Regions from separate parts of the Alteromonas australica genome, predicted to be linked through region 1. Evidence: predicted binding sites of a transcription regulator. Region 1 holds the regulator's gene; each other region holds the start of a gene.
The links. The regulator FNR, encoded in region 1, switches genes on or off when oxygen is low (the NO sensors DNR and NnrR bind a similar motif). The targets are predictions, from matches to a motif close to TTGATCTAGATCAA.
Positions count from the first base shown of each region.

Region 1 (7,927 bases):
ACGGCGAGCATTAGTGACGTGGCTAGATGAAGACATTAAGCTTAGCCAAATTATGGCCGGCCTTAAGCGCATTGGTTATCACGCCTCGCCCTTTCAAGCCGACGAACACGAAGCCAGCTACAAACGAGAAGAAAAAGCCTTTTTAAAGAAACTCGGGTTAGCAGGCATCATGACGATGCAAGTGATGATGCTTATGGCCGGATTGTATTTCGATTGGTTTGGTGCCATTGAACAAGAAACACGTCAGTACTTTTATTGGGTGGCGCTTACCCTTACCACACCTGTGGTGCTTTATTCTGGCAGCAATTTTTACTTAGGTGCCATTAAAGCGTTAAGTGCAAAAACCGTGAACATGGACGTGCCTGTTACCCTTGCCGTATTTGGTACTTATATTGCCGGCCTACGAGCCACCTTGCTTGAAACCGGCGAAGTGTTCTTCGAATCAATCTGTATGTTCATCTTCTTATTACTGCTTAGCCGTTTTTTTGAGCACAGAAGCCGACATAAGGCAGCCCAAATCTCTGCCAATATGACGCAGTATATTCCGGTATCAGCAACAAAAGTGAATGCAGATGGCACATTTTCGAATTGTTTAGCCAAGCAATTAAGGCCAGAAGATATTGTTTTTGTAAAGGCTGGCGAGACCATTCCGGTAGACGGTATCGTGCTGGAAGGCACCGCTTCTGTGGACGAAAGTATGCTCACCGGCGAGTTTAATCCGGTGAATAAACGCCCTACTGCTAGTGTTTACGGTGGTACCGTTGCCCAAGATGGCGCATTAACCATTAAAGTCACACAAAGCCTAAAACATGCGTTGGTTAATCAAATTGTCCGTTTACAGGCCAGCGCTATGGCCTCCAAACCCAAAGCCGCGTTGCTGGCAGACAAGTTCTCTCGATATTTTGTAAGCGCCGTATTGGTAATCTCAGCAGCCACCTACGGGTTTTGGACATTTGTGGGCAATGAAGATGCCTTCTGGATTACCATTTCCGTGTTGGTTGCCACATGCCCTTGTGCACTCGGTTTAGCCACGCCCTCGGCACTCACTTGCGCGGTGGCCAAGCTAAATAAACAAGGCATTTTGCTAAAGCGTGCTGATGCCCTTGAGCAACTCAATGACATTGACACCATTGCGTTAGATAAAACCGGCACCCTTACACAAGGGAAGTTTTCCATTCAGACGGCGTGGTTTGCAGAGGGTGTAGATAAAACCACAGCGATGGACATTGCCGTAGCACTTGAAGCGCGCTCAGAGCACCCTATTCAACAAGCATTTACAGGTAAGATTAAGCACAAAGTATCAGACTTCGAAGTCACGCCAGGAGGCGGAATTAGCGGAAACGTGAATGGCAGTGCATTTTCCATGGGATCTGCTTCCTATTGTGGCGTATCACTCCCCGCCAATTTGCCGTTCGTTGCCAACGTGCTACTGGTGTCTGGCAAGACGCTAATAGCGGCGTTTTTAGTCAGTGACAAGTTACGTGATGACACGCAAGCCACATTAGATATGCTAAGCCAATATCAGTTGATGGTATTAAGTGGTGACACCCAAGAAAACGTGAATAATATTGTTAACACCCTGCCTATTCAACGTGCCCTTGGTGGCCTGTCCCCGGAGCAAAAGTTTGAAGAAGTACAAAAGCTTCAACAGCAAAACAAAAAAGTCCTTATGATGGGTGACGGGATAAATGATGCGCCAGTGCTTGCAAGTGCAGACGTGGCTGTTGCAGTGGGTAACGCCACCGATGTGGCAAAAACGGCAGCCGATGTCATCTTGCTGGGTGATAGTCTTTTATCCGTGCCACAGCTACTTAATGTTGCCCTAAGTGTTAAACGTAAAATTAGACAAAATATCGCGTGGTCTGTAGGTTACAATATTTTGATTCTTCCCTTTGCCATTGCCGGTGTGTTGTCTCCCTGGATGGCCGTTGTGGGTATGTCTCTCAGCAGTATTATCGTAGTAACCAATTCAACACGACTATTAAGTAAATAATTAATATGAGTATTATCTACGTTCTTATCCCTATCGCCATTATTATTGTTGCAGTGGCCGTGGTTATCTTTTTTTGGGCGGTACGCTCGAATCAATTTGAAGATTTAGACCGCCAGGGTTACAGCATTTTATTTGATGATGATTTATCGCCAGAGGAAAAAGCCTTGGCTGAAGAACGCAAAAAAGTGCAACAAAATCAGGAAAACGATGACAGAAATTAATCTGTTGTCAGCATTTCTCATCGGTATTGCTGGGGGCGTACACTGCGTTGGCATGTGCGGTGGTATTGTCGCTGCGCTTCGTTCGGTTACGCCTAGCCATAAGCCCGCGTTTCCTTTTACCCTCGCCTACAACCTTGGTCGTATAGCTAGTTACACCTTAGCTGGTACAATCACAGGTGCCATGGGGCAAATTGCCCGCCACTATATTCCTGTCGCATCTTATGTGCTTTCGTTACTCAGCGCTTTAATGCTGTTGGCCTTAGCCTGTTATTTGGGAAAATGGTGGACAGGCTTAACCCATGTTGAGGCCCTAGGGAAAGGCATATTTAAACGTATTCAACCTTATTCCAAACGCTTTCTCCCCTTTAAAACCCCTTGGCATGCGTTACCGTACGGCTTTATTTGGGGCTGGTTACCTTGCGGACTCGTGTATTCCACCCTTACTTGGGCATTAGCATCAGGGACAGCGGTGGACGGTGCTGCCATTATGTTTGCGTTTGGCTTGGGCACTTTACCTACATTACTCGCGGCAAGCACGGGGGCGGCTTACATTGTGTCTGCTTTCCAGCAGCCAAAACTTCGACAAACACTGGCGGTTTGTATGGCCTTATATGCAATTTATTTAATTTATCGCGCATTTTAGCCGCTATCGTAGTAACATTTACGTAGAGTTTACCAGTTTAGGTGCGGTTATTATGAGCAAAGGAAGCGAGTTTTCAATTCACTGCCAAAATTGCAGTTTTAGTCATTTATGTTTACCCGTGGCGCTGAATAAAACAGAAATTGAGTCGCTAGACGACATTATTGAACGAAAAAAGCCCCTGCATAAAGGCGACGCGCTGGTAAAAAATGGCGATGTATTTCATTCGTTATTTGCTGTACGCACCGGTTCTTTCAAATCCTTTGTCACTAACGCTGATGGTGAAGAGCAAATTACCGGCTTTCATTTTCCTGGCGACATCATCGGCTTTGACGCCCTTCGTAGCCAAAAGCATCAAAGCTATACCCAAGCGCTTGAAACCGCGATGGTGTGCGAACTCCCCTACGAAACATTAGATGAAATGTCGGTGCAATTCCCCAAATTGCGCCGCCAGATCATGAGCTTTATGAGCGCTGAAATTAAGCAGGATCATGATATGATCATGTTACTCAATAAGCGTTCTGCCGAAGAAAGGTTGTTATATTTTCTGGCGCATCTTTCTGGCCGTTTTGAAGAGCGAGGGTTCTCCCATCGTGAGTTTCATTTAACGATGACAAGAAACGAAATAGGCAACTATTTAGGGTTAACCATTGAGACAATAAGCCGTTTATTAAGTCGCTTTCAAAAAGAAGCGATCATTCGCGTAGACGGCAAACTTATCACTATTCTCAATTTCGACGCATTGGACAGTAAACTACAAAATGTCACTGTACCAACGATTGCCTGTACAGGTATCTGATATTTTGTAATCGCTTTGATCTAAAACAACTTACGTTTTTACAAATAGGTATTACACTTACATCATAACTATCGCAAACGATGAAGTTCGGAGGGGTTATGATTAATTATCAACACATTCTCGCTGTTGTAGAACTGGAGAGAGACACCCAGCCCGCCCTCAGTCGCGCTCAAGAAATATCTGACAAAACAGGCGCAACGATCACCGCTATGCTGGTGGTATACGATTTATCCTATGATATGACCACCATGTTAAGCCCGGATGAACGTGAGGCTATGAAAGACGCCGTTACCAAAGAGCATGCAAGCTGGCTGTCAGAACACTTACGCCAACTTGGCTTTTCCCACATAGACATTGTGGTTCAGTGGAATAATCGCGCTTTTGAGGCAGTGATTCACCATGTTATTGATAACGATATTGATTTAGTAGTAAAAGCTACTAAGCGTCACGATGATCTCGCCTCGGTTATTTTTACGCCAACCGACTGGCATTTACTGCGTAAGTGCCCTAGCCCGGTGCTATTAGTAAAAGAGCATGATTGGCCAGAAGGTGGCCAAATCATCGCTGCGGTGAATGTGGGTTCTGAAGATGACGAACATAATCTATTGAACGATAAACTGACTGTGATTGCCAATGATTATGCAAAGTTACTGAACGGCAATGTCAATCTCGTCAACAGTTACCCTTCTACACCGTTAAATATTGCGATAGAAGTACCTGAATTTGACCCTGACGCTTACAACAACTCGGTAAAACATCATCACCAAGCTGAAATGGCAGGCCATGCAAAAAAATACGGTATTACCACAGCAAACACCTATGTAAAAGAAGGCTTACCAGAAAAAGTCATCCCCATGGTAGCCAAAGATATTGACGCGGAATTAGTGATAATTGGCACCGTCGGGCGGGTGGGACTGTCGGCAGCACTAATTGGCAATACGGCAGAACACGTGATTGACGAACTAGATTGCGACGTGCTGGCCGTAAAACCTGATGGTTTTGTATCGCCGTTAGCGAATAAAAAATAGCGACAGCCCATTATCTGCACATTGCGCAATAATTTCGTTAAAGCGGGTTATTGTGTTTACTAGCATGGCTCATAAAGTCGACTTTGTTGTATAATGGCGGCTTTCGCAGTAACCAAGCCAGTATTATTATGAGTGCAAATATCAGCAGTGCAGATGTTGCTAATAGCCCATCGCAAAGTAAACAAAAATACAACCTAAATAAGCTTCAAAAACGCTTACGTCGCAACGTGGGTAAGGCCATTGCTGATTTCGGTATGATTGAGCATAACGATAAAGTCATGGTGTGCTTATCTGGTGGAAAAGATAGCTACACCATGCTAGATATCCTCATGTTTTTGAAAAAAATTGCACCCATTCATTTTGATATCGTGGCGGTTAATCTCGATCAAAAACAACCTGGATTTCCTGAGCATGTCCTACCGCAATACTTAGATAGCTTAGGGGTAGAGTATAAAATTGTTGAAGAAGACACCTACTCCATTGTAAAAGACAAAATACCTGAAGGTAAAACGACCTGCTCGCTTTGTTCTCGCTTGCGCAGAGGGATTTTGTACCGTACGGCGAAAGAACTAGGCGCAACAAAAATTGCCCTGGGTCACCACAGAGACGACATGCTTGAAACCTTCTTTTTGAACATGTTTCATGGCGGCAAGTTAAAATCTATGCCACCTAAACTAGTGAGCGACAATGGCGAGCACATTGTTATTCGCCCCCTCGCTTATTGTAATGAAAAAGACATTATCAAATATTCCGAGGCTGCTGAGTTTCCCATTATTCCCTGTAATTTATGTGGCTCGCAAGAGAATCTGCAGCGTCAGAATATTAAAGCCATGCTACAAGACTGGAACAGACGATTTCCAGGGCGAATTGAGTCTATGTTTAGGGCATTACAGAATGTGGCACCTTCCCATTTAGTAGATAAAAACTTATACGATTTTAAAAGCATCAAGACGCAAGATGCGCCGGTGGCAGACGGTGATATTGGTTTTGATCCTCCTAGCTTTGATACTCAACCCACTGCTGAAGAAGAAAACGATATTCACATAGTGAACATGACGGAAGCAAAGTAAATGAAGATTGGCTTAGCACTAGGCGCTGGCGCCGCAAGAGGTTGGACCCATATAGGTATTATCCAAGCGTTGGAAAAACTCGGCATAAAAATCGATGTGGTTGCTGGGTGTTCAATTGGCGCTTATGTCGGTGCTGCCTATGCAAGCGGCAAGTTAGAGGGGCTAAAAGAGTGGTCTTGTTCCCTAAGCGATTGGCAAGTATTAGCGCTTATGGGTGTTGGTTTACGCCGCGGTGGCTTGGCAAGTGGACAAAAAGTATTCGACAAATTGGCGTCTGAGTTTTGTGCAGAAAGCTATGAAGAAATGAACAAACCCTTTGCGTCGGTAGCCACAGATTTATATACCGGCCGTGAAGTCGTGTTCAACTCAGGTCCTGTGGGAAACAGTATTCAAGCTTCTTGCGCTATTCCCGCTTTGTTTTCCCCTGTACCTTATGAAGACAGATGGCTGGTTGATGGTGCAGTGGTAAATCCAGTGCCCGTGAACCTTTGTCGTCAATTGGGCGCTGATTTTGTCATTGCGGTTAACTTAAACGCCGACTTTAGGCCACTTAGGCTAGAAAAACTGCGCCAAGACCATGAAGAAAACCAACGTAAAACCGAAGACTTCTTCACCAAAAGCCAAAATGTTTTAAAGCAGTGGTTTTCACCAGATAGCAAACGAGACGATAAAGATACAGAAGCGCAAACCGATGATTCACTTGCCGCAGAGGTTATTGAAAAAGTCGAAGAAGAACTCACAGAGGTACCGGTAAAGGTTAACAAACGTAATCCACCGGGTATTATGAGCGTCATGAGCAGTTCGTTAGAGATTCTTCAAGCCAGAGTAACCCGTTCCAGACTCGCGGGCGATCCGCCAGATATTCTTATTGAGCCCCAATTAACCGATGTAGGCATTATGGAATTTCATCGTGCCGAAGAGTTATGCGCAAAAGGGGAAGAAACCATTAATCGAATAGCGGAACAAATCCGCTATCAATTATTAACTTAAAAAGCCCAATGCGTTAGCCGTTAAACTGCTAACTTGACGCTAACGCAGTAATACGAAGTGGCGCTTCGGGTAACGTAATACCTTTAGCGTCTTTCAACCAGTCTTCGTTAAGCTGTAATACGCCGTTATTAATAGGTAGCCCTTCTGGCGTAATATAATCTAAATTCTCATCATTAAATTGAATCATTAAACCGGTAACGCTGGGCATAAGAAAAGACAAAAAGCTGCCCATTTCATTGAAAAATGCTTCGTACTGCGCATATAAAAAATTCAGTTCTTCTACCGTATAGTGGGGTTTTAAATAGGACGGCTGTGTTTCTAGTTGTACCGACATATCACACAGGTTAGCCGCCTCTTTTAAATCAATACGCACGTAGGCGTTCGCAAGTTTAAGCGCACGCTCGGTTGGCACAGTAAAACGCCCCTCTTTACTCACGTCTAACGTCATGGTTTGTTTATCGGTAACAATATCTGCCTGATTAATGTCGCAAAGGCGCCCTTCTCCCACGCGTAGAAAACCAAACGCAAATTGCAGAGCCTGAGTATCTTCATTATCTAGCTTTTTTACATGGCTATAAAAACGGCTGTATTCTACATCGATGGTTTCTGCACACGCTGGAAAAACAAGCCCTACAGCGAGAACAAAAGAAACTAGTGATTTCATTGGGTTAAATATTCCTCGTTAAATCTGATCATGGTTTGCAACTCGTCGACATAGGCTGCACCACGTTCAGAGTAATTCATTAATCCTTCAGCTAAGGCCACACCAGTAATTGGAATTTGATTGGCTCTTAGTCGACTTCTTATTTCACGTAAATCTTCATAAGCGTCGTGGCGATTTAAGTTGCGCATATAGGTGTAGGTAGCGCGAGACAAGCTGTCAAACTTAGCGACTTCGTGAGAGGCACCTTCGTTTCGCCTACTTGGAACAAAACCACACCCTTTACTAAAACACCAAAGTCCAAAAAAGTTATACCCTTTGCGGGCGAAGCGACTGGTACCCCATGCTGACTCGTTTGCCGCCTGCACTAACACCAACTCAACCGGTAAAATATCAATTTTGTCTAGTAAGTCTAATAGCCGCATATTTAACGGCTGTGACGATTTAACCCGGTACTCTTCCTCCAACCAGTCTAGCTTTTCAATGTCATCATCTGACAAAGGTTCGTCTGTGATTGCTTTACGG
Region 1 covers NZ_CP008849.1:2,268,220-2,276,146, forward strand. Annotated here, with positions in the region: gene EP13_RS09945 (heavy metal translocating P-type ATPase) at 1-1,993, shown strand, start outside; gene ccoS (cbb3-type cytochrome oxidase assembly protein CcoS) at 1,999-2,214, shown strand; gene EP13_RS09955 (sulfite exporter TauE/SafE family protein) at 2,201-2,857, shown strand; gene fnr (fumarate/nitrate reduction transcriptional regulator Fnr) at 2,910-3,653, shown strand; gene uspE (universal stress protein UspE) at 3,752-4,681, shown strand; gene ttcA (tRNA 2-thiocytidine(32) synthetase TtcA) at 4,810-5,751, shown strand; gene EP13_RS09975 (patatin-like phospholipase family protein) at 5,752-6,741, shown strand; gene EP13_RS09980 (DUF2987 domain-containing protein) at 6,770-7,405, opposite strand; gene EP13_RS09985 (glucosaminidase domain-containing protein) at 7,402-7,927, opposite strand, start outside.

Region 2 (7,927 bases), 930 kb from region 1:
AACCCGTCTGACCTTCCACTTAGCCAGAGCGCCCACAAATTAAGCGACGGACCAGACTGGTCGTTTCCCTTGCTTGAGCAATACGAAGCTGAAATCGACCGTATTGCAAAAGACTTCAAACTGGATACCTACCCCAATCAAATAGAGGTGATTACTGCCGAACAAATGATGGATGCCTACGCCAGTATTGGTATGCCGCTAAATTATACGCATTGGTCTTTTGGGAAAAAGTTTATACAAACCGAGCAACAGTACCGCCGCGGGCACATGGGATTAGCCTATGAGATTGTGATTAACTCAAACCCCTGTATTGCCTATTTAATGGAAGAAAATACCATTACTATGCAAGCACTGGTTATGGCACACGCCTGTTATGGCCACAATTCCTTCTTCAAAGGCAATTATTTATTTAAAACGTGGACCGATGCTGGTTCTATCATCGACTACCTTGTATTTGCTAAAAATTACATTGCTAAATGCGAGCAAAAATATGGCATAGAAGAAGTTGAAAGTATTTTAGATTCTTGTCATGCACTGATGAATTACGGTGTTGATAGGTATAAACGGCCTCAGAAAATTTCCTTGCAAGAAGAGAGAAATCGCCAGCAAGAAAGGGAGAGTTACTTACAATCACAAGTGAATGAACTTTGGAGAACCTTACCGGACTCTCCTCAACACAAGCAAAAAACGTCCCATCGCTTTCCAAAAGAGCCCCAAGAAAATCTGCTCTACTTCATTGAAAAGAATGCGCCTTTGCTAGAGCCATGGCAGCGGGAAATCGTACGCATCGTGCGAAAGGTTTCACAATACTTTTATCCGCAAAAGCAGACACAAGTTATGAACGAGGGTTGGGCGTGCTTCTGGCATTACCACATACTTAATAAAATGTATGACGAACGCTTGGTGAGCGACCGCTTCATGATGGAGTTTTTACATAGCCACTCAAGTGTGGTCATGCAGCCTGAATACAACAGCCCATATTATTCAGGGATTAACCCCTATGCTCTGGGTTTCGCTATGTTTATGGACATTAAACGGGTGTGCCAAAACCCTACGGACGAAGACTATACTTACTTGCCCTCTATCGCAGGAAAAGACTGGCTAGAGACAGTGCACTTTGCGATGGAAAACTTTAAGGATGAAAGCTTTATTAGCCAATTTTTGTCCCCTAAGCTCATGCGAGATTTCAAACTATTTGCGGTAGAAGATGACAGTCAAAGTGATCATTTACGGGTGTCAGCCATTCATGATGGACGTGGCTACCAAATGCTTAGAGAGAAGCTTTCCGCACAATATAACCTAAGTAATTTGGAGCCAAACATTCAGGTTTACGGCGTTGATATTCGGGGTGACCGCTCACTAACTCTAAGATACATCGCACAAAACAACGTTCCCTTAGCGGAGTCTAAGGATGAAGTGATGCGCCATTTACATCGTCTTTGGAAATTTGATGTTATTCTAGAGCAAGAAATGAGTGATGGCAGTGTCAAGCGACTTTCACATTGTCGCCGCCCAACCAATTAATTAGCGCTGCCCCATAACTCGCCTATTCCAAAGGTTTGGCGGGCTAGTATCCAAGGTAGCCAGAAAGTCGCAGGCTTCGGCTTGGGTATCGAAAAAGCACGTTCGATACCCCGTTGCTTTGTTAGGGATCATTTGCTCTAGTTGGTAACGTTTAATAGGGTTAGGCTGATGCACAAACAAGGTGGCTTTAATGTTGTGTCCATAACACCAGGCTCCTAAAGCAGAAAAGGCTTCAGCTGACTCTTTGCTAGACATTTCCCACTTATCGAGCAAAACAAGATGAAACCAAGGCATACCCTCAAAGCCGTAGACTTTATCTTTTATTGCTTTCACATAATGGGTGGTAATGGGTTTAGCCCATTGACCCGTAAATTCACTGAAAATGACGTTGTCTATTGTTTCAATGGTAAAAGATGAGCGTGCAAAATTTCGGTGCAATCTATCCGTCATACAAGCCTATTCTTAAAAAACTCCACAACTTAAACTTTAGTCTACACTGTGCACTTTTGCCCAATTTATGTGTTTTTTTGTTCATCGAATGCTTTTTTAGCACATAGCAAGAGCGACAGTGCCCCTACCGCTGCAAATATCGCCGCGGTTGTGAATGTTTCAAATGCATTTGTGCCCTGCTGCCACTGTTGGCCAGCCATGTAATTTCCCAATGCACCGCCAAAACCAAACGCCACACTGATATATACCGCCTGCCCACGGCTATGAAAAGAAGAAGGTAAGTACTGATGGATAAAATGCACCGACACCGCATGGGTTAACCCAAAACTGAGCGCATGCACTAACTGACTAATAAAAATAACCGTGGCTGATTCAGCCATAACCCCTAATGCAAACCAACGTATTGCTGTTAGGGCGATACTGGCAAAAAGAAGATTCCAAACACCGTATGTGCGTATTAAACGACCTGCTATTAAAAATATTCCCACCTCAGCTAAAACACCCAGGGCGATAAAGAGGCCTGTTTGTTGGCCGCTGTAGCCTAAATCCCGCAAATACAGAGCAAAAAAACCATAATAGGCGCCAAAGGATATTTGTAGACATACCGAAGCAAAAATGAATACGGCGAAAGGACGCTGCCGCATATACTGCCATATGTGACCCGGTGCAGCTTCAGCTTTCGATGCAGCCCCAGGGGCGGAGATAAAAAGCGTGATCAGAAACAAACACGCTAAAACGCCGATACTCACCACCACTGGCGTGTCGGTGGAATACACGTCTAACGCCTTGCCCACCGCAATAGTTAAGCAGATAAAGCCGACACTGCCCCACAGACGAATTTGACCATAATTGGCCTTGCTCTTAGACACGGCTTGCATGGTGATCACTTCCAGCTGAGGTAACACTGCGGTCCAAAACATCATCATTAAACCAAAGGAAAGTGTTAACCCCCAAAACCCAGAAAAATAGAATACCGAGGAGAAAGTAAGCACCGTGAGAAAAGTGCCGAGCCTGAGCACACCTAACGCGTTACCGGTTTTATCAGCAACATTTGCCCATATTCCCGGGCCAAGAATTCGCGCTAATGTGATAACAGCAAACAGCTCACCAATTTCCGCAGAAGAAAACCCTCTACCGTCTAGAAAAATACCAAGATAGGGCACGAGCACGCCCAATTGACCAAAATACAGCCAGTAGGTGAGCGCTAGCACAATAAGATTACGGTTGTTTATGGACACTGCACAACTCCATATGCAAAAACGCCACAGGTGAAACACCTATGGCGCAAAAACAAAAAGACAACAACTTATGCTTGACCGGGAATAGCCCTAGTGGACGAACTTACCCCAGCATTTTGCGCTCTATGGCGAAGTAGATGGTCCATCAATACAATTGCCAGCATGGCTTCTGCAATAGGTACTGCACGAATTCCTACGCATGGATCGTGGCGACCTTTGGTGACAATATCGATTTCTTCATTGTCTTTATTAATGGTTTTACCCGGCACTGAAATACTCGACGTGGGCTTTAGTGCCATGTGTACTTCAATATCTTGCCCTGTGGAAATACCGCCAAGTACGCCACCTGCATGATTAGAAGAAAACCCTTCAGGTGTCAGAGTATCGCGATGCTCACTGCCTTTTTGATTTATGACGTCAAAGCCATCACCAATTTCCACGCCCTTAACAGCGTTAATGCCCATCATGGCGTGGGCAATTTCAGCATCTAGTCTATCAAATACAGGTTCGCCTAGGCCTACCGGTACATTTTTCGCGACCACTGATACTTTCGCACCAATGCTATCGCCCGACTTTTTAAGGTCGCGCATGTATTCATCTAACGCCTCTAATTTACTTTCATCAGGACAAAAGAATGGATTGGTATTTGTGACGCTATGGTCGACCTTGTCTACGGCAATAGGGCCCAATTCAGACAAATAACCCAGTACTTCAATACCATGAACTTCCTTGAGATATTTTTTCGCTATGCCCCCAGCGGCAACCCGAATTGCGGTTTCACGCGCCGATGAACGCCCACCACCACGGTAATCACGGCTACCGTATTTTTGGTCGTAAGTGTAATCTGCATGGCCGGGGCGAAAGCGGTCTTTGATATTCCCGTAGTCTTGACTGCGCTGGTCTTTATTTTTAATTAAAAGACCGATACTGGTACCCGTGGTTTTTCCTTCAAACACGCCAGATAATATTTGTACTTCGTCATCTTCTCTACGCGCCGTGGTATAGCGAGATGTCCCCGGTTTACGTCTGTCTAAATCGACCTGAAGATCCTCTTCAGTAATTTCAAGGCCCGGAGGGCAACCGTCAACCACACCGCCAATGGCAATGCCGTGGCTTTCACCAAATGTGGTTACAGTGAAAAGTTTTCCGAAGCTGTTACCTGACATAATTAACTATTAATCCTTACTACTAAAATACGTTACGAGTGTGTCTTTGCCCACGGCAAAGATACCTGAACCACCGTTTTCAAATGCTAACCAGATAACCTCTAAACCAGGGAATCTATGGTTCATGTGCACTTCGCTATTGCCGACTTCTACGAATAGCCAGCCACCATCATTGAGGTAAGTGGGTGCTTCTCGCAGCATGATATCCACCAATTCTAACCCATCTTCCCCAGCTGCCAGTGCGAGTTCCGGCTCGTGATGATATTCATCAGGCAAATCAGCCATGTCTTCTGCGTCAACGTACGGAGGGTTAGACACAATAAGGTCGTACTTTTGCCCCGTTAAACTCGCAAAAAGATCTGACTGAATAGGGTAAACACGATGGCTTAGCCCATGCTCTTGGATATTGATATCTGCCACTTCTAAAGCATCGGAGCTAATATCTACCGCATCAACCTGTGCATCTGGATATGCATGCGCTAAGGCGATAGCTATACACCCACCTCCTGTACACATATCTAGGATACTGGAGGGTGAAGCTTCCACAAAAGGCGCAAATTCGTTTTGAATGAGTTCGGCAAAAGGAGAACGAGGAATAAGTACCCGTTCATCAACATAGAAGGGCATTCCGCAGAACCACGCTTCGTTAGTGATGTAGGGAAGTGGCATGCGGGTTTGTACACGTTTTAGCACAAGTTCGGCTATTTTTTCCCGCTCACTTTTGGTTAAACGTGAAGCAAGTACGCTTTCTCCAACTTGTTCCAAAAGAGGATGAGGCAAATGCAGCGCCTGCATCACAAGGCTGGTGGCTTCATCCCACGCGTTATCTGTACCATGACCAAAATACAGGGCCGCATCATTAAAACGGCTGGTCGCCCATCGCGTCATATCTAGCAAGGTATGTAGATCTTCAATGGCTTCTTCTAGGTAAAACTTATCGGTCATGGTGTTTGGGTACATCAAAAATTTCAAAGCTGGTATCATACCCAAACTTACTGCCGATTCACATAATTAACTATGTACTCAAACGTACTAAATTATGCGTTTAGCAATGTTTTAGCCCTATTAGTTTGCGTAATTATTCTGAATGAAAACGTTTAAAAAAGAACTCAAGGCCTTTAAAAAGCAAATTTCTGATCCTAAATCGAACACAGAAACCCAAGGCCAAACTGAGGATGAGACATTTTCATTTGCCGATGCCATGCAAGGGGTTAAGCCCTTAACCCAAGATAAAGTAGAGCCAGATAAGCGGGTTGAACTGTTTGAAAAGTCACAGCAGGTATCTGGTCGAAATATAAAGCACAGCAAGCAATTGGCCGCGAGTTTCCACTTTTCTGATATGTACCAAGCTGCTTTGCCTCAAGAGGGGCCCATGCGCTTTTGCCAAGAAGGTGAATCCACCCACATTTTAAAGCAATTGCGACGGGGCGATTACTCCCCCGAAATGACGCTGGATTTACACGGGTTAACCCGAGAGATGGCAAAAGCAGAATTAGCCGCACTCATTCATACCGCAAGAAAAGAATCGGTAGATTGTGTTTGTGTGATGCATGGATTTGGTCAGGGCGTATTGAAAGCCGCTCTACCCCATTATCTTGTTCAGCACCCACATGTTCGTGCTTTTCACCAAGCTCCGCAAGAATACGGCGGCCAAGCTGCGCTTTTGGTACTTATCAATATGCCGCGCCAAAACCATCAACGTTAGCCTTTGCACCTAGCCAGTAAAGCGGGTGATAGTGTTTACTTACTTTGGTCGGCGCTGTTGTGCATGAAAAGATAGGTGTAATACACCATCATACCTACAATAATGCCTATACCTAATAGCGATCCCCAAACCACAGGGTCTTTAATCATTGCCCACATCATAATTGGTCTCCTCTTCAACTAACGTCATAGTAGAAGAAGGCGGAGCCGACATTTATGATCTAGATCAAGGGGATTATCTCGAAGGCCGGTTTCATTTTGCGTTGTTGATCTGCATCAATTTTTGAGGGGCGCGATACCTCTGACCACGCTTTATTAGCGAATGACTACTTAAAAGAAAATGCATTGGGTCTCCTGCCCTACCTGTTGTGCCGATTTTTCCATGAAAAAACGGGCGAGAGGAGACCGTGAAAATAATTCGCAAAAAGTTATTGCAAATCATTCTCATTTTCATTAAAGTAGATCCTGCCTGTTCGACGTTGGGTAAAAAACGGTCTTGGCTTAGCGTCGTAGGGGGAAGACGCCTGTCTTCCCCCTTTTTTTTAAATCTACTATAACCTAGGTTTACCTGCCTGCATCGCCGTCGAAAATAACCCTTACGCATAGCCCTTTTTGCTGCCTGTTTTGGATAACAAGGTGGCCGCCATGGGCATCACATATTTCACGGCACAAGGCCAACCCCAATCCGCTGCCATTCGCTTTGGTAGAATAAAAAGGTACAAGGGCATTTGTCATCACCTGTTCGCTCATGCCCTTTCCAGCATCTAACACTTCTAATACCACGTGGGAATTCTGCTGTTTAATGACTAAGTGGATGTCCCTTGGTGAACCACCCGCTTCATGGGCATTTTTCAGCAAGTTAATGAGTAATTGCTCAATTTGCACGGCATCGGCGTGCAAATTCACCGGCGTTGGCATATCCAGGGTAAATTCATATTGCTGTTTTAACTGTGCTATCACACTTGCCCACTCGATGGGGGCAAACACAGGTGTGGGTAACTTAGCGAATTTTCCGTAGCCTTGGACGAATTGATTAAGATGAGCAATTCTTTCTTCAATGGTAAGAAACACCCGCTCTAAACGGGGGTCTTGGTTTTGATTGGCGACGATTTTTCCGCTATGTAGCAAACTGGATATTGGCCCTAACGAGTTATTGAGTTCATGGCTAATCACGCGGATCACTTTTTTCCAAACTGATACTTCTTGACGGTTTAGCTCGCGGGTCATTTGCTTGAGAATATAAAGGGTGTGCTGCTGGTTATTGAGTAAAAATGTGCCCTGCGCCAAATGCCAGGTTTCGACGCCCTTTTCATCTTGCGGTAAGGTGAACAACCCTTCGCGGCTGTCTAGCATGACTTCACTTAAGGCACGGGGTTGCTTTGAAAGCAAACGGGGCAAAGAAAGCCCTTCAAGGCGCTGATTAACTGCAAAAAAGTCTCTGGCTTGATGGTTACTAAACACCACGTCGTTTTTATCGTTCACTAATAGCAATACATCAGGTGAGCTTTGCAATACTTTATCGAGCATTAATTCCCGCTGATGCAACCATTGCTTTTCTTTGCGAAGTGATTGCGCTGATGCATTGTAAAGGGCGCAGAGATGAGCGAATTCGTCGGTGGTGGAACATGCCAATGTGGCGGCATATTCCCCGTCTTTGAAGTTGAGTAACCCTACCTCTAACGCTTGAATATTCTGGCTCATCGATTCAGTGGCCTTGTACACAACAATGGCACATAACCCAAGCGCACCCAACACACAAAGTATCTTCACCCCTAGAGACAGCGGGGCCAGATAGAGCATAGGCGACAACCCTATAGCCGTCGCACTCAGTGACGCTGCTACCAG
Region 2 covers NZ_CP008849.1:1,337,201-1,345,127, reverse strand. Annotated here, with positions in the region: gene EP13_RS05945 (SpoVR family protein) at 1-1,524, shown strand, start outside; gene EP13_RS05940 (hypothetical protein) at 1,525-1,974, opposite strand; gene EP13_RS05935 (MFS transporter) at 2,040-3,212, opposite strand; gene aroC (chorismate synthase) at 3,281-4,378, opposite strand; gene prmB (50S ribosomal protein L3 N(5)-glutamine methyltransferase) at 4,388-5,323, opposite strand; gene smrB (endonuclease SmrB) at 5,466-6,083, shown strand; gene EP13_RS19055 (DUF3149 domain-containing protein) at 6,119-6,244, opposite strand; gene EP13_RS05915 (sensor histidine kinase) at 6,647-7,927, opposite strand, start outside.
Region 2: the regulator FNR is predicted to act here: its motif matches at 6,349-6,362, upstream of EP13_RS19055 (DUF3149 domain-containing protein).

Region 3 (7,927 bases), 1.9 Mb from region 1:
GCGTTGATGTGGCTATTCTCGATAGAAACATATTTCACTATATAAAAAGCCAGTTTCCAAAAAAACAACAGTATGCTACCCAAATTCATGAAATCTTTCCCGTCAGTACCTATAGTGCAGCCATCCCTGACCCAGCGTTACGTCATCAGTTCAACACAACACTAGCGCGTTTCATTGCAGACGGCCGCTATCAAGCATTGCTTGATAATTTCGGGTTAGAAAACTTGCTTTTTACCCCTATTCGACAAGAAGCCTTACCCCTTACTCCTGTCCAGCCTTTAAACTTTCGTTAGTTTCTGTATGTTTGTTGACCTGTGAACTATATATGTCGCATGCTGTATAAAACGACAAATAAAAAACAATAACAGGGAAATACATAATGAAGCTCAAACTCTTAATTGCAGCAGTAGCAATAGTGGTGGTAGGTTGCAAAGCTCAGTCGAATGACACAGCCCCCAGTGTTACCAACACATGGCTAGATAAGCCTGCTGCAGAGCAGGCACAGGCCATCAGAAACGGTACGCTTACCTCTGAACAACTTGTTACCGGTTATTTAGCGCGTATAGAAGAGCGGGACAAAAAAGTAAACAGTATCTTAGTGCTTAACTCGAATGCCATTGCACAAGCGAAAGCTGCCGATGAACAAGCGCAGAAAGGCACTTTCACCGGCCCATTGCATGGTATACCGGTATTATTAAAGGATAATATTGAAGCCAGTGAGTTGCCGACAACAGCCGGTTCTATGGCGCTTGTTAACAACCGTACAGGTCGCGATGCCCCTATTGTTGCCAACTTAAAAGCGGCAGGCGCCATAATCTTAGGTAAAACGAACTTATCTGAGTGGGCAAACTTTCGGTCGGAATCTTCTATCAGTGGTTGGAGCGCAGTGGGTGGACTAACCCGTAATCCTCATTTACTGTCGCGCACCGCTTGCGGCTCGTCATCCGGTTCAGGGGCAGCGATGGCGCTAAGGCTAAGCTCTTTAGCGGTAGGAACAGAAACCAATGGCTCTATTATCTGCCCATCATCTATGAATGGAATTGTGGGGTTTAAGCCTACTGTTGGTTTGCTTTCACGTTCTTATATAGTGCCTATTTCATCCTCACAAGATACCGCAGGGCCAATGACCGCCAATGTTAACGACGCGTGGTTAATGGCTTCGGTCATGGATGGCGTGGATGTTAAAGACGCCGCTACCGCCGATGCAGAAGATCACCTGTTGCCTTCCCTCGAAGAAAGTATGTTGGCCACGGATCTAAAAGGCATACGTGTTGGCGTAGTACGCTATCGTCAGGGCGACAACCCACATGTACTTTCGGTGTATGAAAATGCGCTAGAAACTCTAGAAGCCGCGGGCGCAGAATTGGTTGATATTAACGATTTTGAGCAACCAGACAGCTTTTGGTCTGATTCGTACACCGTGCTGCTCAGTGAGTTTCATCATACAATTGATGCGTATTTAGCGGATAGCCCCGCGGATATTCCTGCTCGCAATTTAGAAGCGCTTATTGCGTTTAATAAAACCGACAAGAAAGAGCTCGTGCTTTTCAACCAAGATATTTTTGAAAAGTCCCTAGCCGCGCCGGCCATCGACAGTGATGAATACAAAAGTGCATTAAGCTTAGTGCAAAATACGGCGGGTACAAATGGCATTGATAAACTCATGCAGGACAATGGGGTGGACATATTGGTCGCGCCCTCAAATAGCCCCGCCTTTTTGATTGATGGTGTCTATGGTGATCATTCGCCAGTTGGCTTTATTGGAATTGGCTATTTAGCCGCCATTGCTGGATACCCACATTTAACCGTACCGGCAGGTGAGGTAAAACAATTACCGGTAGGGTTAAGTTTTATAGGCAGTAAATGGCAAGATGAAAAAGTCTTGCGTATAGGCAGTGTTTTTGAAGCCAAGCATGGCGCTTATGTAAAACCAGGTTTATTACCAAGCCGTTTGGAAAGCCCTGAACTTGAAGATATTGTGAGTGGACAGTAAAACTAAAAAGCCCCACTAATGGGGCTTTTCGCTGATATGGGCCTACGCCAGTTACCTAAAGGCTAACTAACTTGCCCTGTTGTCACTGTCTTAGCTGGGGCGTTTAACCCAAGCACTACACCAGCCATTGGCATTAACCAATTTATTGGGGAATAACGCACAAGGGCGATAGTTTTCACCATCTGCGCCTTGTACATACATACAATTTTTGCACTGTGCGCCGTCAACCGTTGAGGCTGGGGTGTAGTTAAGTGCTTTGGCTGTTGGATCATCCGCTTGAAGTTGCTCTTGCGCCTGAGCGCGAAGTGCAACACTACCTAAGGTTAGCCCTATTAAGCTTGTCCCTGACAACTTCAAAAAGTCGCGACGGTTTACAGATTTCATAATTCTCTCCAAGTGAGATAATAACGAGAATGATTCTTTTTTATTCAAGGCTTTAAACGCAAAAACCTGCCCGTAGGCAGGTTTCTTTCTATCACTACATTATACTATAACGCGCATTGTCAGGATCGGCTAAATACGAAATAACTTCATTGATCCAGATTAAATCTCATTCATCTAACTATAGCCTGTTTAGATGAATGAGACATGAATGGCACCCATAAAGTTTACTTATTGGTTAACGGTGTGTCAGGTTTCGCATAGCTAAACTGCGCAATGCGGTGGGTACTATGATAACTATCAAGGCCAGATATACAGGCACTACCTGCACGTTCGATATCCGCATAACCGTCCTCAGACATCATGGCCTTATTAAGGTGTACTTCTTTAATTGCCCCTATCACCATCTCTGTTTGGTTACACAACGTAAAATGCTGCTCTACCTTCAAGCCTATCTTTATATGACTCTCAGCCACATACGGTGCGTTGAAATTATCGCTAAACCAGGGCGTTAACCCTACTTTTTCAAACTCACTTTCTTGTGGTTGATAGCGGGCTGAGGTTTGATGGGCTTTATCTACCCATTGCGTATGAACATGATTGAGGGTGTACACACCTTGCTGTTTAATATTGTTCAATGAGTCTCGTTGTACCGTATGGGGGCGCATTATCATACCGAGTAAAGGAGGATTAGCGCCAACATGTACCACCGAACTTACAATCGCTAAGTTATGACTTTTTCCATCAGTGGTACCAAGCAGTGCCGCTGACTTAAAGCCTGATAAACTGTTGATAAAGTTTGCCCGATAGCGTTGAGGCATGGTGGTGATATCGTCAAGCTTGTAGGTATTACATGGTTCACTCATTTTCGCAGGTCGCCTCTAAATCAATGTCATCACCCTGTTGGAACACTCTCAATTCGATAGGCTGGCAACATACTTGGCAATCTAATACCTGAACTTGACCAACGTCGTTGATCTCATCTATTTCTACCTCATTGGGCGCCATGCAATAGGGGCATGAAAACCCCATGGAACGCGTTAAACTCATTATTCTCACCGCCATTAATTCCCGAGTTATTCTTTTACGCGATAAAAGCGGCTCTGGATTGCTAAGAAGTAAAGGGTTGATTAAGTGTGCTGTATAAATATACACTGTTGGTGGTTTCGATGATCAGTGCCTTAAAATGCGAAAAGACTTACCGCCCCGATACTATTTAACCCACTTTCATGAATTTTTGCGCTTCTTTGATGGGGCGAGTGGCCACTTATTGACCGAGCAGGCCAATACCTTTATTACGCGCTTTTGCGCCTTAGATGAAGATAAACAGTGCATTGTGGTGCGTGCTGCCAACCGCAAGTACGCCGTCATCGATCGTAGCCAATTTAATTATGCTGAAATATCACTCCCGCAACAGCAAATCGATAGCCTTATTGAAAGCGGGTGGTTCGGTGATTTATCCCATGCCTCGGTACAGGATATGGCGGGCGTACTGACGAAAGACGCCATTATCGAACTCATGGCTACCTACGGGAGTACGCAAGGGTTATCGGCACTCACCAAACCCAAATTAGTTGAAAGGTTGCGCCAAGAAATTGCGCTACATGGGTGGCCTGATCGCTTTTCACTAGACCATTATTTAGTATGCTTGTTTGACAATGCTCTGCGCTTTTTACTGTTTGTTTACTTTGGCAATACCAAAAGCCGGCTGAATCAGTTTTCAATGCGCGATCTGGGTGTCATGCGTACGCGGTCTGACTCGGTTGGCAATAGCGCGCGATTTGACAGCAAAGAAGATACAGAAGCGGCGTGGTTTTACGCCGATCGCTACAGCAAGCTGGCCTATTACGATCAAGCGGCATTACTTGGAGTAGCCAAGCTACCTTTTCCTGATGTACAGAGTGTGTCGGCTGCATTTTATCGAGACCAATTTATTTATGCTTTGGGCATGAAATTAATGGAGTTTGATAAGTTAAAAGCTCTCGATATTCTTAAATTGGCACAAAGCGATAAAGCAAAAGAAAAATGGCTTAGAGAAACCTACAAAGCGGGCGATACCGATGCAGTAAAACAGCATCTAGAGCACATTATAGACAACCCGCAATCAGACACGCTGTTAGCGTTCGCCGAGGATTTCTATGCTCGAAAATATCACAAGAAGCGCACCAGTACGGTGACCGATATGCTGCGTAACGCAAGCAAATCTCTGGATATAGATGTTAGCCAAAACCAACAAGTAGAGCGGGGCGTTTTAGCCTATTATGCAAGACAAGGCGTGCAAGGTTGGCGTACCGAAAACCGGCTTTGGCGCAGCTTGTTTGGGTTAACATTTTGGCAGCAGCTTTATGAAGAAGACACACTGGTTACAGAATTTGACCGTCGCCCGCTTTCTCTTAAGCAAAACAATTTCTACACAAAATTTGAAAATAGCATAGAGTCGTTGCTTACTGCACTAAACAGCGAACAAAAGCTACGCCACCATATACACAAAATGGCTACCCAACATTACGGGAAGGTGAATAGCTTATTTATGTGGTCAAGCGGCCTACTCGCGCCCCTAGACGCCCTGATAACGCATGGAGAGTTGCCCGCAATATTTAATTTATTGCGTATGATGAGCCGAGATTTCGAAAACTTACGAGATGGCTTTCCCGATATTATGGTGTTAGATAACACCCTACGTTTTGAAGAGATTAAAGCGCCTGGCGACCAATTACGGCGTAACCAGCTGGTGTCTATTCAACGCTTACAGCAGGCAGGATTTGAAGTGGCGGTTACCACAGTGAACTGGGTGAGAGATCCAGCACAACCTTACGTGGTGGTCGACATAGAAACCACGGGTGGTAACAACAGTTATAATAGGATAACTGAGATTGGCATGGTTAAGCTTGTGGCGGGTGAAGAGATTGCTCAGTATCAAACCTTAATTAACCCAATGCGGCGAATTCCAAACAATATAACGCGTTTAACGGGTATTTCAGATGAAATGGTAGCCTCCGCCCCGGTGTTTGCCGATGTTGCAGAAGATATCAATGCTTTCACGGAAGACGCTGTATTTGTGGCCCACAACGTTAATTTTGATTATGGCTTCATTAAACAAGAGTTTGCTCGATTAGAGCACACCTATCGCCGGCCTAAAATGTGCACAGTGCGCGAAATGCGACGTACATATCCTGGTTTAACATCTTATTCCCTTGCAAATTTAACCCAACATTTTGATATTAAGATGGAAAGGCATCACCGCGCGTTGAGCGACGCTAAAGCCGCCGCGGAACTGCTCAAGTTGGCGTTCGAAAAAGACGATGAAAGTAGTACTTAATCATTGGGTGTAGTGAACAAAATATTCCTAAATGCGTAAAAGCAGTACCTAATTGTGAATGTTGTTTTGCCATGTACAGCGAAGAAGACAAATCTCGAATTATTGAAATGGCGTGGGAAGATCGCACGCCATTTGAAGCCATAGAGGCTTTGTATGGAATACCCGAAAAAGAAGTGATTGCGTTGATGCGAGCGCACCTCAGGCATAAGACATTTAAGAACTGGCGAGAACGAGTATCAGGACGAAAAACGAAGCACGCCAGCTTACGTCCAGCAGGGGTAGACAGAGGGTATTGCCCTTCTCAATACAAAGTAAAAAGTGCTAATAAGAAAGCGTAATGGGAATTATGAGTTATCTTTGTCTGGCGGCGTAACCGCGGTAACCGGCAGCAGTAGCGCCATAATTTGTTGCCGCCATGGTGACGGAAAAAGGTGCGTATTTTCAGCGTGATTAACCTGTTGTGCACGCTCGATAATAGGCATTAATGCGGCATACCGAGGGTTTGATGCTTGCACAGCCTCTACCCGTTCCATAATTGAAGCAATGAAAGTGGCGGGTGACGCGTCGCCATGTTGCTTAAACTCGTTAACGAGTGCGCGACGAACGTAGCTTTCCCATTCCGCACGGTAACTGTCACTGAGTCTTTCTGGAAAGTGTATGAGTTCTTCTATATCACTGTCGAGCTTTACCACGTCGTTTACATCATCATACATCAGCCGTAAGGCGAGCAGCACGTTAAGCGTGAGTCTAGAAACAGGAAGTTGATCTTTTAGTTGTGTATATCTCTGGGGCACTGAAGAAACCTTCTCTACCTTAATCAATACAAATGGAAAAACATGAACGGCGTGAGCACTATTAAAAACCAAAGCGTTTATTGATAGTGCTCACTATCAATACTAATAAATCGCGCTGGCATATGAAAGGTGTGAAGGTTAAAAATACGTAATTTACTTTGGTGAACACAATAAGCCCAGGTGGCGTATCTATTATGCACTGTTAAAGTGCGTACGCGTTCTTGCTGTTTGGCCCATCGTTTGATGGGCCTTTTTTTAATTTTGAGCCAGAGAGAGTTTTATTCCCGCCATTACTCTGGTGACACTGTCTACAACATCGATTCGACTAAACCATTCAAGGTGATGATGCCTGACCAGGTTTCCACTGACTTCCAGCGATACACCGTGTCCTGTGCCAAGAAAATCTTCAGTTAGTTCTGCACGGGCGCCGAAGTCGTCATCAACATGAGAGTAGTGAGAAAAATACTCAAGAGGATAATGATAAAGTGACAGCGAACCTGACAAACCCACCACAACTTTCGCGCTAGCATCGTCAAGACGTTTTATCGCTTCAAAAAAGGCGGTGTGGCTCGGGGTAATCTGGTAGCGATATTCTCCCCGTATAAAGTTTTGCGCTGTCATTCGCTCAATACTGGCTTCATAACTGTGCTTTTTCCCCATGTTGGCGGAATACTCTATTTCTACGTAATCTTCTTCGCCCCCTAAAGACAACGCGCGATTTGCTTGGGTGTCGCTTAGTTGGCCGACAACCACTTCAAAGGCGCTGTCGTCTTGTAATTGAAACACGTTTCTGATGCCGGTGATCCACCCATCTTTAGATAACCCCGTTGAAGAAACTCGCCCTTTGTAAGTCGGTATTACGCCTATCTCTGTTTTTCCATAATCAGATTGATAGCGAACAAAAACGCGGCGGGCATACAGGTAATCGGCGTTATCACTACCCAGGGTATTATGGCTAGAAGCAAAATCGTCGCCGCTGACTATGAACCCATTGAGTGACCAATGACGTTGATCGCCAAAGGATAAGCTAGGGTAATAGCGCACACGGTATTGATGTCGACTAGGTCGGTCGGAGCGCGTATCAAATCGATATTGAAGATCGAGTTTTTGCGACACGACTGAGCTAGCTAATACGGGCGTAAAAAGCATACAACCGCAAATACTCACGACAACGAACAAAAGTGCAAAGGGCATGACTACTGCTTTGGGATGATTACCTGTCATTATTATGCTTCACCATGGATGATAAGTTTACGCGCGATAGATTAGATACTGCCCAAGCCTATTAAATGATTTTAATTTTGGCAAAAAAAAGCCGGTGATAGACACCGGCAAGAAATGGAGGTGGACTCCAATGAGGGTAAACACAACTAGAAACAAAATTGCTTCACTGTTAGCAGGGAGGGCTAACAATGGAATCAGTATAGAGTTTTGCTCTTA
Region 3 covers NZ_CP008849.1:4,142,709-4,150,635, reverse strand. Annotated here, with positions in the region: gene EP13_RS18065 (substrate-binding periplasmic protein) at 1-293, shown strand, start outside; gene EP13_RS18060 (amidase) at 380-1,993, shown strand; gene EP13_RS18055 (high-potential iron-sulfur protein) at 2,084-2,377, opposite strand; gene EP13_RS18050 (flavin reductase family protein) at 2,602-3,240, opposite strand; gene EP13_RS18045 (CPXCG motif-containing cysteine-rich protein) at 3,233-3,424, opposite strand; gene EP13_RS18040 (exonuclease domain-containing protein) at 3,561-5,693, shown strand; gene EP13_RS18035 (TIGR03643 family protein) at 5,765-6,031, shown strand; gene EP13_RS18030 (hypothetical protein) at 6,038-6,487, opposite strand; gene EP13_RS18025 (hypothetical protein) at 6,743-7,711, opposite strand.
Region 3: the regulator FNR is predicted to act here: its motif matches at 2,527-2,540, upstream of EP13_RS18055 (high-potential iron-sulfur protein).

Region 4 (7,927 bases), 1.5 Mb from region 1:
CCTGTCCAAATATTCAATTTCCCGCCAAGGCAACCTATTGTTATAGCCGGCTTCAATATGGACAAACCCCTCAACCTTGCCTTGGCTTTGGGTCATTAAATGACGCTCTGTGGTGTTGCAGGCAATTCGTGGTTTATCTGGCCAAAAGGGGGGATTGTCTGGCTTCAGCCAATCATAATCTCCCTGTTGCAGGGCGAAAAAGTGAAGGTGAGGATCAAACCATGTCATCACTTACCCTCGGGTTGTCGTATTCCCACATCGATGCTAATCCACACTGAAAAGCCACTATATTCACCCACTGGTTTGTTACTGGGCGGTATACCCGCCGTCTACGGCATAGAGACTTCCGGTGATAAAGGCCGCTTTATCACTACATAAAAAGCAGACAAGATTAGCCACCTCTTCAGGCTGCCCTAACCGACCTAAAGGTTGAGCGGCGGCCTCTTCTGCCACAACCTCACCTTTGTCTGCGCCACTTTTTGCAACATATTTATCTATGGCATGATGGAAAAGCGGTGTTTCAATGGTGCCTGGACAAACGGCATTAACTCGGATACCGAATTCAGCATAATCTAACGCGGTGGTTTTGGCGATAGAGGCCAACGCCGCTTTTGTTAATCCATACGCGAATGAATTGCGTTTTCCTACAAAGGACTGGTCTGAACCCATGACGACAATAGCGCCTTCTTTGTACTTTTTCATTGCAGGTAAACTTGCTTTAATCGCCCCGTAAGCCCCTTTAATATTTAAACTGATGATGCTGTCTAACATGGTTTCGTCAGTTTCTTCAATGGTTGCCGAAATATGCTTACCTGCGTTACAGACCAGCGCATGTATTTGTCCATACTGAGCGACCGCGTCATCTATTGCCGTTTGCACTTGAGCAACCTGGCTAACATCACAAGACATCCAAGTAGCGTGATTTAAAGGCCGATGAAAATCTCTAACGTCAAGATTGAGCACACGGTAACCTGCTTCAATAAACGCTTGGCAAACCGCATAACCAATCCCTAAACTGCCACCTGTTACAATACAAAGGGGCTTTCGGTTTTCTGTTTCGCTCATTAAGTGTGTCTCGCTGTTTCTTAGGCTAGAGGCAAATACCTAGTTTAACCCCATAGGATGCCAGCCATGGCAGAAAAAGCCAATGCAATCTCGGGTGTAAATGTGGCTTTATATTCTCGTCTGTGAATAATTTTTTTATTAACTTTCCTTTAACGGACTACTCTGACTATGCTTTTTATGCCTATAATGAGGCAAAATTAAAACACCTGTTTGAAAAAGGAGTCACACATGCCTCTGTACCATGCCCCTACCGCTGATTTTCAATTCCTATTAAAAGATTGGCTAGGTCTAGATGCCCACTACCAGAAACTCGGCATTGGAGATTTTGATAGTGAATTGGCAAGTGAAATTATTGCCCAAGGCGCTAAGTTTGCCCTCGATGTTGTAGCCCCTTTAAACCGCGAGGGCGATGAAGAAGGCTGTCACTTAGAAAACGGCAGTGTGACGACACCAAAAGGGTTTGCTGATGCCTATCAAGAATACGTAGCAAATGGCTGGAACGCCATGCTAGGCAGTGCCGATTACGATGGTCAGGACCTCCCCTACACCATGGCTGTGCCCGTACATGAAATGCTTAATGCCGCCAATTTAAGCTGGCGTCTTACCACCATGCTAACGGAAAGCGCCGTGTTAGCCGTTACAAAGCATGCCAGTGACGACCTGAAAAACAAGTATCTCGCGAAGCTGATCAGTGGTGAATGGACAGGTACCATGAACCTCACTGAACCTCATGCAGGGACAGACTTAAGCTTACTCAATACAAAAGCCGAACCTCAAGATGACGGTAGCTACAAAATAACCGGCAATAAAATTTTTATTACCGCTGGTGATCAAGATTGGAGTAGCAATATTGTCCATTTAGTCCTGGCACGTTTACCTGACGCACCAAAAGGCGTAAAAGGTATCAGCCTTTTCTTGGTGCCGAAGTTCTTATTAGATGACAACAATGAACCTGGCGAAGCAAATCAGGTGTCGGTGGGCAGTATTGAACATAAGATGGGTATTAAAGCCAGTCCAACCTGTGTTATGAACTTTGACGAAGCTACAGGCTGGTTAGTTGGTGAGGAAAACAAGGGGTTAGCATGCATGTTCACCATGATGAACGATGCGAGATTCCAAGTTGGACTTCAAGGTTTAGGTGCCGCTGAAGCCTCATACCAAGGCGCACTGACGTATGCCAGAGAACGTGTTCAGTCCCGTGCGCCGCAAGGGGTTCAAAACCCTGACGGTAAAGCTGACCCTATTGTGTTTCAACCTGATGTAGCTCGTATGCTGCTTACCCAGAAGTCACAAATTGAAGGTGCCCGCGCGCTTTCGCTTTTTTATGCCAAATTTATGGACATCGAAAAACTGGGTACAGAAGAAGAGAAAGTACATGCGGATAAAGTGCTTCAGTTTTTAACACCTATTTGCAAAGCCTATATGACAGACATGGGACTGGAAACCACCAGCTTAGGCGTGCAAGTTTTCGGCGGCCATGGCTTCATTCGCGAGTGGGGCATGGAACAGTTAATGCGCGATGTGCGCATTGCTATGTTGTATGAAGGAACCAATGGTATCCAAGCGTTAGATCTTATTGGTCGTAAACTGACCCGTGATGGCGGCGATATGCTAAACGCGACCTATCAGGCGTTTAATGAATTGGTTGAGGCCATGACAGATAACGACAATAAAGCCCTTGCTCAAGGTCTACTTGACGACTGGCGTGCTTCATCAGCAGACTGCCTAGGTATGGATGCCACAACCGCGGCCTCTGCCGCCTGTGATTATTTAGCCTATACGGCCTACTCACTTATCGGCGTGCTTTGGTTCAGTATGGCAGACACAGCCGCACAATCGGATAACACGGTAATAGCTACCGCTAAGCAAAAAACTCGTGATTTCTATATTGATCGCATTTTGCCACGTAGAGACGCCCATAAAGTGGCCTATTCAGCGGGCGCAGAGAGTACCCTTGCGATAGCCGCCAGCGAATTCGATTATTTATAATTGCGAAGTGCAAAAGCAAAATGCCGCTTATTAAAGCGGCATTTTTTTAAACGTTCACATTCGGTGTACAAAGCATTAGTTGCTGGCGAAGCTTTTAGAGAATGTATCGTCAAACCAATCTTCAATCATGGCTTTCTCATACACTAGCGTGTCACGATTCAACGGACGTACCCGAGAATCCATAAACGCCATGTCTTTAATTTTAATGTCTTCACCTTGCTGAACAATGCGATCATTTTCAGTCAATGTATACGACACTGTCATCCGCGGGATATCTAAACTTCGAATAATACGAACGTCAGTCATACTATTACCAAAACCGGCGAAACTTGCAGGCCAAACATGCCCAGCAAGATCCAGGTTGGTCACTTTCAGCGTTAGGCTTTGTTCACTTGGGAGTTTTTCGCCCAGCTCAAGCATAAAGGTTTCGAGTTGCTCCAGTGTGCGCTCTCTAAACCGCTTACGAGGCTCGTTACTTGGCTTAACATCTACATATTTTGTAGGCTCTACCCACTCTACTTTCACCTCAGCAGCTTGACTCGTTGCAGCCCCTGCGAAAAGTGTTGCAGCAGTAACAACGAGTCCCATTTTAGTGACGGCATTTCGAATTGTCGCTGACATCTTGTTGCTCCTCAAATATTTACCTTTCCTTGCCACTATAGCAAACTAACCTGAATGATAAATGAACAAAATAAACACAAAATGAAACTAACAGTATAAACCTCACCTTTACCATGGCTTGCAGGCAAATGCGCTAAGTCCCTGATACCAAACCCGCTCCTGCCACCTTGGTACACAGGGTGACCCTGTCTCGGCCGAAAAAATTCGGATTAATCTCGTTATGCGCACAATACGCACGATAAAAATGGGATAAGTGCACACTATCTAGTGTGATGCTATGTAGGTATTCACGTTGGTAGGGTTTTAAATGAGGCATTTCATTTTCAATATCCTCTCTTAGATTTTGCAATAGGCGCTGTTGCGGCAACCTTTCTAAGGCGTAAAAGGTATCGGCAAGATTGTATTGCACTTCGTTAAGAAAATGCTGCGCGAAAGGCGAACGAACAATCAGTATAATTAACCCAATCTCAGCTAAAAGCACCATGAATCGTCGCATTAAAAATGCCCATAATAGAAAAGAATACCTTAGTGTATCTCGATTTATGCCTAGACAAGCTACCTTCAAATATACCTAGGTATAAGGAAATACGAGGATAAATGCGTGGCATGTTTTAGCGCTGAACTGCTATTACACAATATTTCTGAACTTTCAGTATTGACTGAAACATGTAAAAAAGCGATCATTCATGCCATCATTGATCTACATTAAAACGGTCAATTATTTTGGCTGTTATACTGCCTCCTAGCAGCATTGTGAAGTCGGCTAAGGTCCCCTTATGAATGAGCAGATTCCTGTAAAAAATGTTACCCCTGTTAAGGTACACAAGCCATCCTCTGGCGATGGTGGCAAACGCCATGACAGTAGAAGCCGAATTTATGTTCGTGCCGTACAGGGCCCGTTAGAAACCTTTCGTCGGTTTTTTGGGCTTATTTTCCTTGCGTTGTTCGCCGTGATCCCTTGGATTCAATACAATGGCAAGCAAGCCGTATTATTGGATATTGTTGAACAACGATTTACTATATTTGGGCTGACACTTTGGCCTCAAGACTTAACTCTGCTGGCCTACATCTTTATCGTCTCGGCGTTTGCGTTGTTTTTTGTCACCACATTTGCTGGGCGAGTGTGGTGTGGTTTTATGTGCCCTCAAACCACTTGGGTTTATATTTATACGTGGTTTGAAGAAAAAATAGAGGGGCCTCGCAATAAACGAATTAAGTTAGATGCGCGCCCTATGGATGCAGACAAGTTTATCCGTAAAACGTTGAAACACACCGCATGGGTGGCTGTGGCGCTGTTAACCGCATTAACCTTTGTGGGTTACTTCACGCCTATTGGCGCTCTGTTCATTAACTTTTTCACTTTCAGTACCAGCTCTTGGGCAGCATTCTCGGTGTTGTTTTTTGCGGTTTGTACCTACGCAAACGCAGGCTACATGCGAGAAATCATGTGTACGCACATTTGTCCTTATGCCCGCTTTCAGTCTGCTATGTTCGACAAAGATACATTTACTGTATCTTACGATGCCCATCGAGGCGAGCAGCGCGGGCCCCGACCGCGTAAGCTCAGTCACGAACAGGTTCAGGAAAAAGGGCTGGGCGACTGTATCGACTGTAACCTGTGTGTTCAGGTTTGTCCTACAGGGATTGATATCCGCAATGGCTTACAATACGAATGCATTAACTGTGGTGCCTGTATCGATGCCTGTAATGGTGTAATGGATAAAATGGGTTACCCCAAAGGACTGATTAGCTTTACGTCTGAGGAGCGACTTTCTGGCGGTACAACGCATATTATCCGCCCCAAACTTATCGGTTACTTTATTGTTCTGCTCATCATGGTGGGGCTGTTGATTGCCGATATTGTCACTCGAATTCCTCTCGCCGTGGATATCATTCGAGATAGAAACGCTTTATACAGAGAAACAAACGACGGCTTGATTGAAAATGTCTATACCATCAAGGTACTCAATAAATCCCAAACCACCCAAACTTATACTATTAGTGTGGAGGGTTTACCTGAATATCGCTTTTATGGCGAACAGGAGGTCACGGTAAAAGGGGGCGAAGTATTTAGTACGCCGATATCGGTTGCAACAGACCCGTATAATCTGGAAGATGTGGTAACAGAAATCATGTTTACTGTACAAACCACCACCATTGACGGTGACGTGGTCACAGTCAACGAACCAACGAAATTTATATATCGATGACAGACTTTTCATTTTCTGGTTTAAATCCAGATACCATTTTAGATGCCCTGGAAGACCAGGGCATTTTTTTACAAAGCGGCCTGTTGGCGCTTAATAGTTATGAGAATCGGGTTTATCAGTTCCAGGCCGAGGACAATCAGCGTTACGTGGTGAAGTTTTATCGGCCCGGGCGGTGGACCGACACACAGATTGAAGAGGAGCATGCTTTTGCCCTTGAGTTAGCTGAAAATGAGATTCCCATAGCGGCTCCCCTTCTTATCAATGGTGAGACACTGCATCACCATGGAGACTATCGCTTTACTTTGTTTCCATCAGTGGGCGGGCGACAATTTGAAAATGATAACCTTGACCAGCTTGAATGGATGGGCAGGTTCATTGGGCGCATTCACCGAGTAGCACAAGCAAAGCCGTTTGCGGATCGCCCAGCCATTGACACCCAGAGCTACTTAGATGAGCCAAAGCGGATACTGGAAAATAGCCAATTGTTACCCGACCATTTAAAGACGGCATTTTTTGCCATTTTAAATCCGGTCATTGAAAAAGCATCTGCTAACTATAAAAGTCAGGGCGTTATTCGCCTGCATGGAGATTGTCATCCCGGTAATATTCTATGGCGTGATGGCCCCACTTTTGTTGACTTGGATGATTGCCGAATGGGTCCCGCGATTCAAGACTTATGGATGATGCTAAGTGGCGACAGACAACAACAATTGCTGCAGCTAGACACACTGGTGGAAGCTTACGAAGAATTTAATGAATTTGATAACAGCCAACTGGCGCTTATCGAACCGTTACGGGCCATGCGTATGGTTCATTATATGGCATGGCTTTCGCGACGCTGGGAGGACCCCGCGTTCCCACGTGCCTTTCCTTGGTTTGCCGACGACAAATACTGGGAAGGTCAAATTCTTGCGTTAAAAGAGCAAATGTCTGCCATGCAAGAGCCCCCACTTAAATTAGGGTTTTAGCGCTGACAAGCAAACGATGAAGCCGCTTACAGGTTCAGTACAAGAGCATACTCAGGCCATTCGTTGCATAAAATACCCAGATGGTCGCGTACGCTAGTGCCTTGTAAAGGCTTGTGTTAACCTTCATCGTAACAATAAAAAATCTCATCGAAGGACTTACTCCAATGAAAAAGTTTGCAGTACTGTTTATTATGGCGTTACTTATCCCGCTTACCGCGTGTGCACAAGATAGTGACGTAAAATGGAAAGAAGGCACTCACTATAAGGTGCTTGATGAAGACGCCACCAGCAAGCCTGTGATTACAGAGTTTTTCTCTTTTTGGTGCCCACATTGCTTTCAGTTTGAGCCAGTGATAAAAGACATCAAAACTAAAATGGGCGACAACGTCAAATTTAACAAAGTCCACGTTAACTTTATGGGCTTCACTGGCCCTGATGTACAAAACGATGCAACAAAGGCAATGCTCATTGCCCGCGCAATGAAGCAAGAAGACGCGCTTAACACTGCTATTTTCAACTATATTCACAAACAACGTGCATCTGTTACTGGTCTAAAAGACTTACGTAATATCTTTGTTGTTAATGGTGTTGACGGCGCTGAGTTTGATAAACTCGCCAATAGTTTTGGCGTGAACAGTATGATGCGCAAAAACCAGCAAGAAATTGATAAAAATAGAAATTACATAAAAGGTGTGCCTAGCTTTATTGTAAACGGCAAGTATCAACCCACCTTTACCTCAGACATGTCTCTTGACGATATTTCCGACCTTATTGGTTGGTTATCTAAGCAAAAGTAAAATACATTGAGTTATTTTGAAGGCCGATACTCTTATCGGCCTTTTTTGATTAGCATTGGAATCTTTATGACATTAACTCCAGCCCAATTTAGCGAATTTATAACCGAATTAGATAAATTAAAAGCAGTAAAGCGGCAAATTACCCTCCCCCTTGATAACGATAGGCAAGAAAATTCTGCGGAGCATAGCTGGCATGTTGCTTTAATGGCAACGACGCTTGCTCCCTTTGCTGCACAACCGATTGATATTAGCCGCGTTGTTCGAATGATTCTTATAC
Region 4 covers NZ_CP008849.1:746,282-754,208, reverse strand. Annotated here, with positions in the region: gene EP13_RS03290 (amidohydrolase family protein) at 1-228, opposite strand, end outside; gene EP13_RS03285 (SDR family NAD(P)-dependent oxidoreductase) at 307-1,065, opposite strand; gene EP13_RS03280 (acyl-CoA dehydrogenase family protein) at 1,294-3,054, shown strand; gene EP13_RS03275 (DUF3016 domain-containing protein) at 3,130-3,675, opposite strand; gene EP13_RS03270 (hypothetical protein) at 3,809-4,171, opposite strand; gene ccoG (cytochrome c oxidase accessory protein CcoG) at 4,452-5,885, shown strand; gene EP13_RS03260 (serine/threonine protein kinase) at 5,882-6,853, shown strand; gene EP13_RS03255 (thiol:disulfide interchange protein DsbA/DsbL) at 7,018-7,650, shown strand; gene EP13_RS03250 (HD domain-containing protein) at 7,717-7,927, shown strand, end outside.
Region 4: the regulator FNR is predicted to act here: its motif matches at 4,371-4,384, upstream of ccoG (cytochrome c oxidase accessory protein CcoG).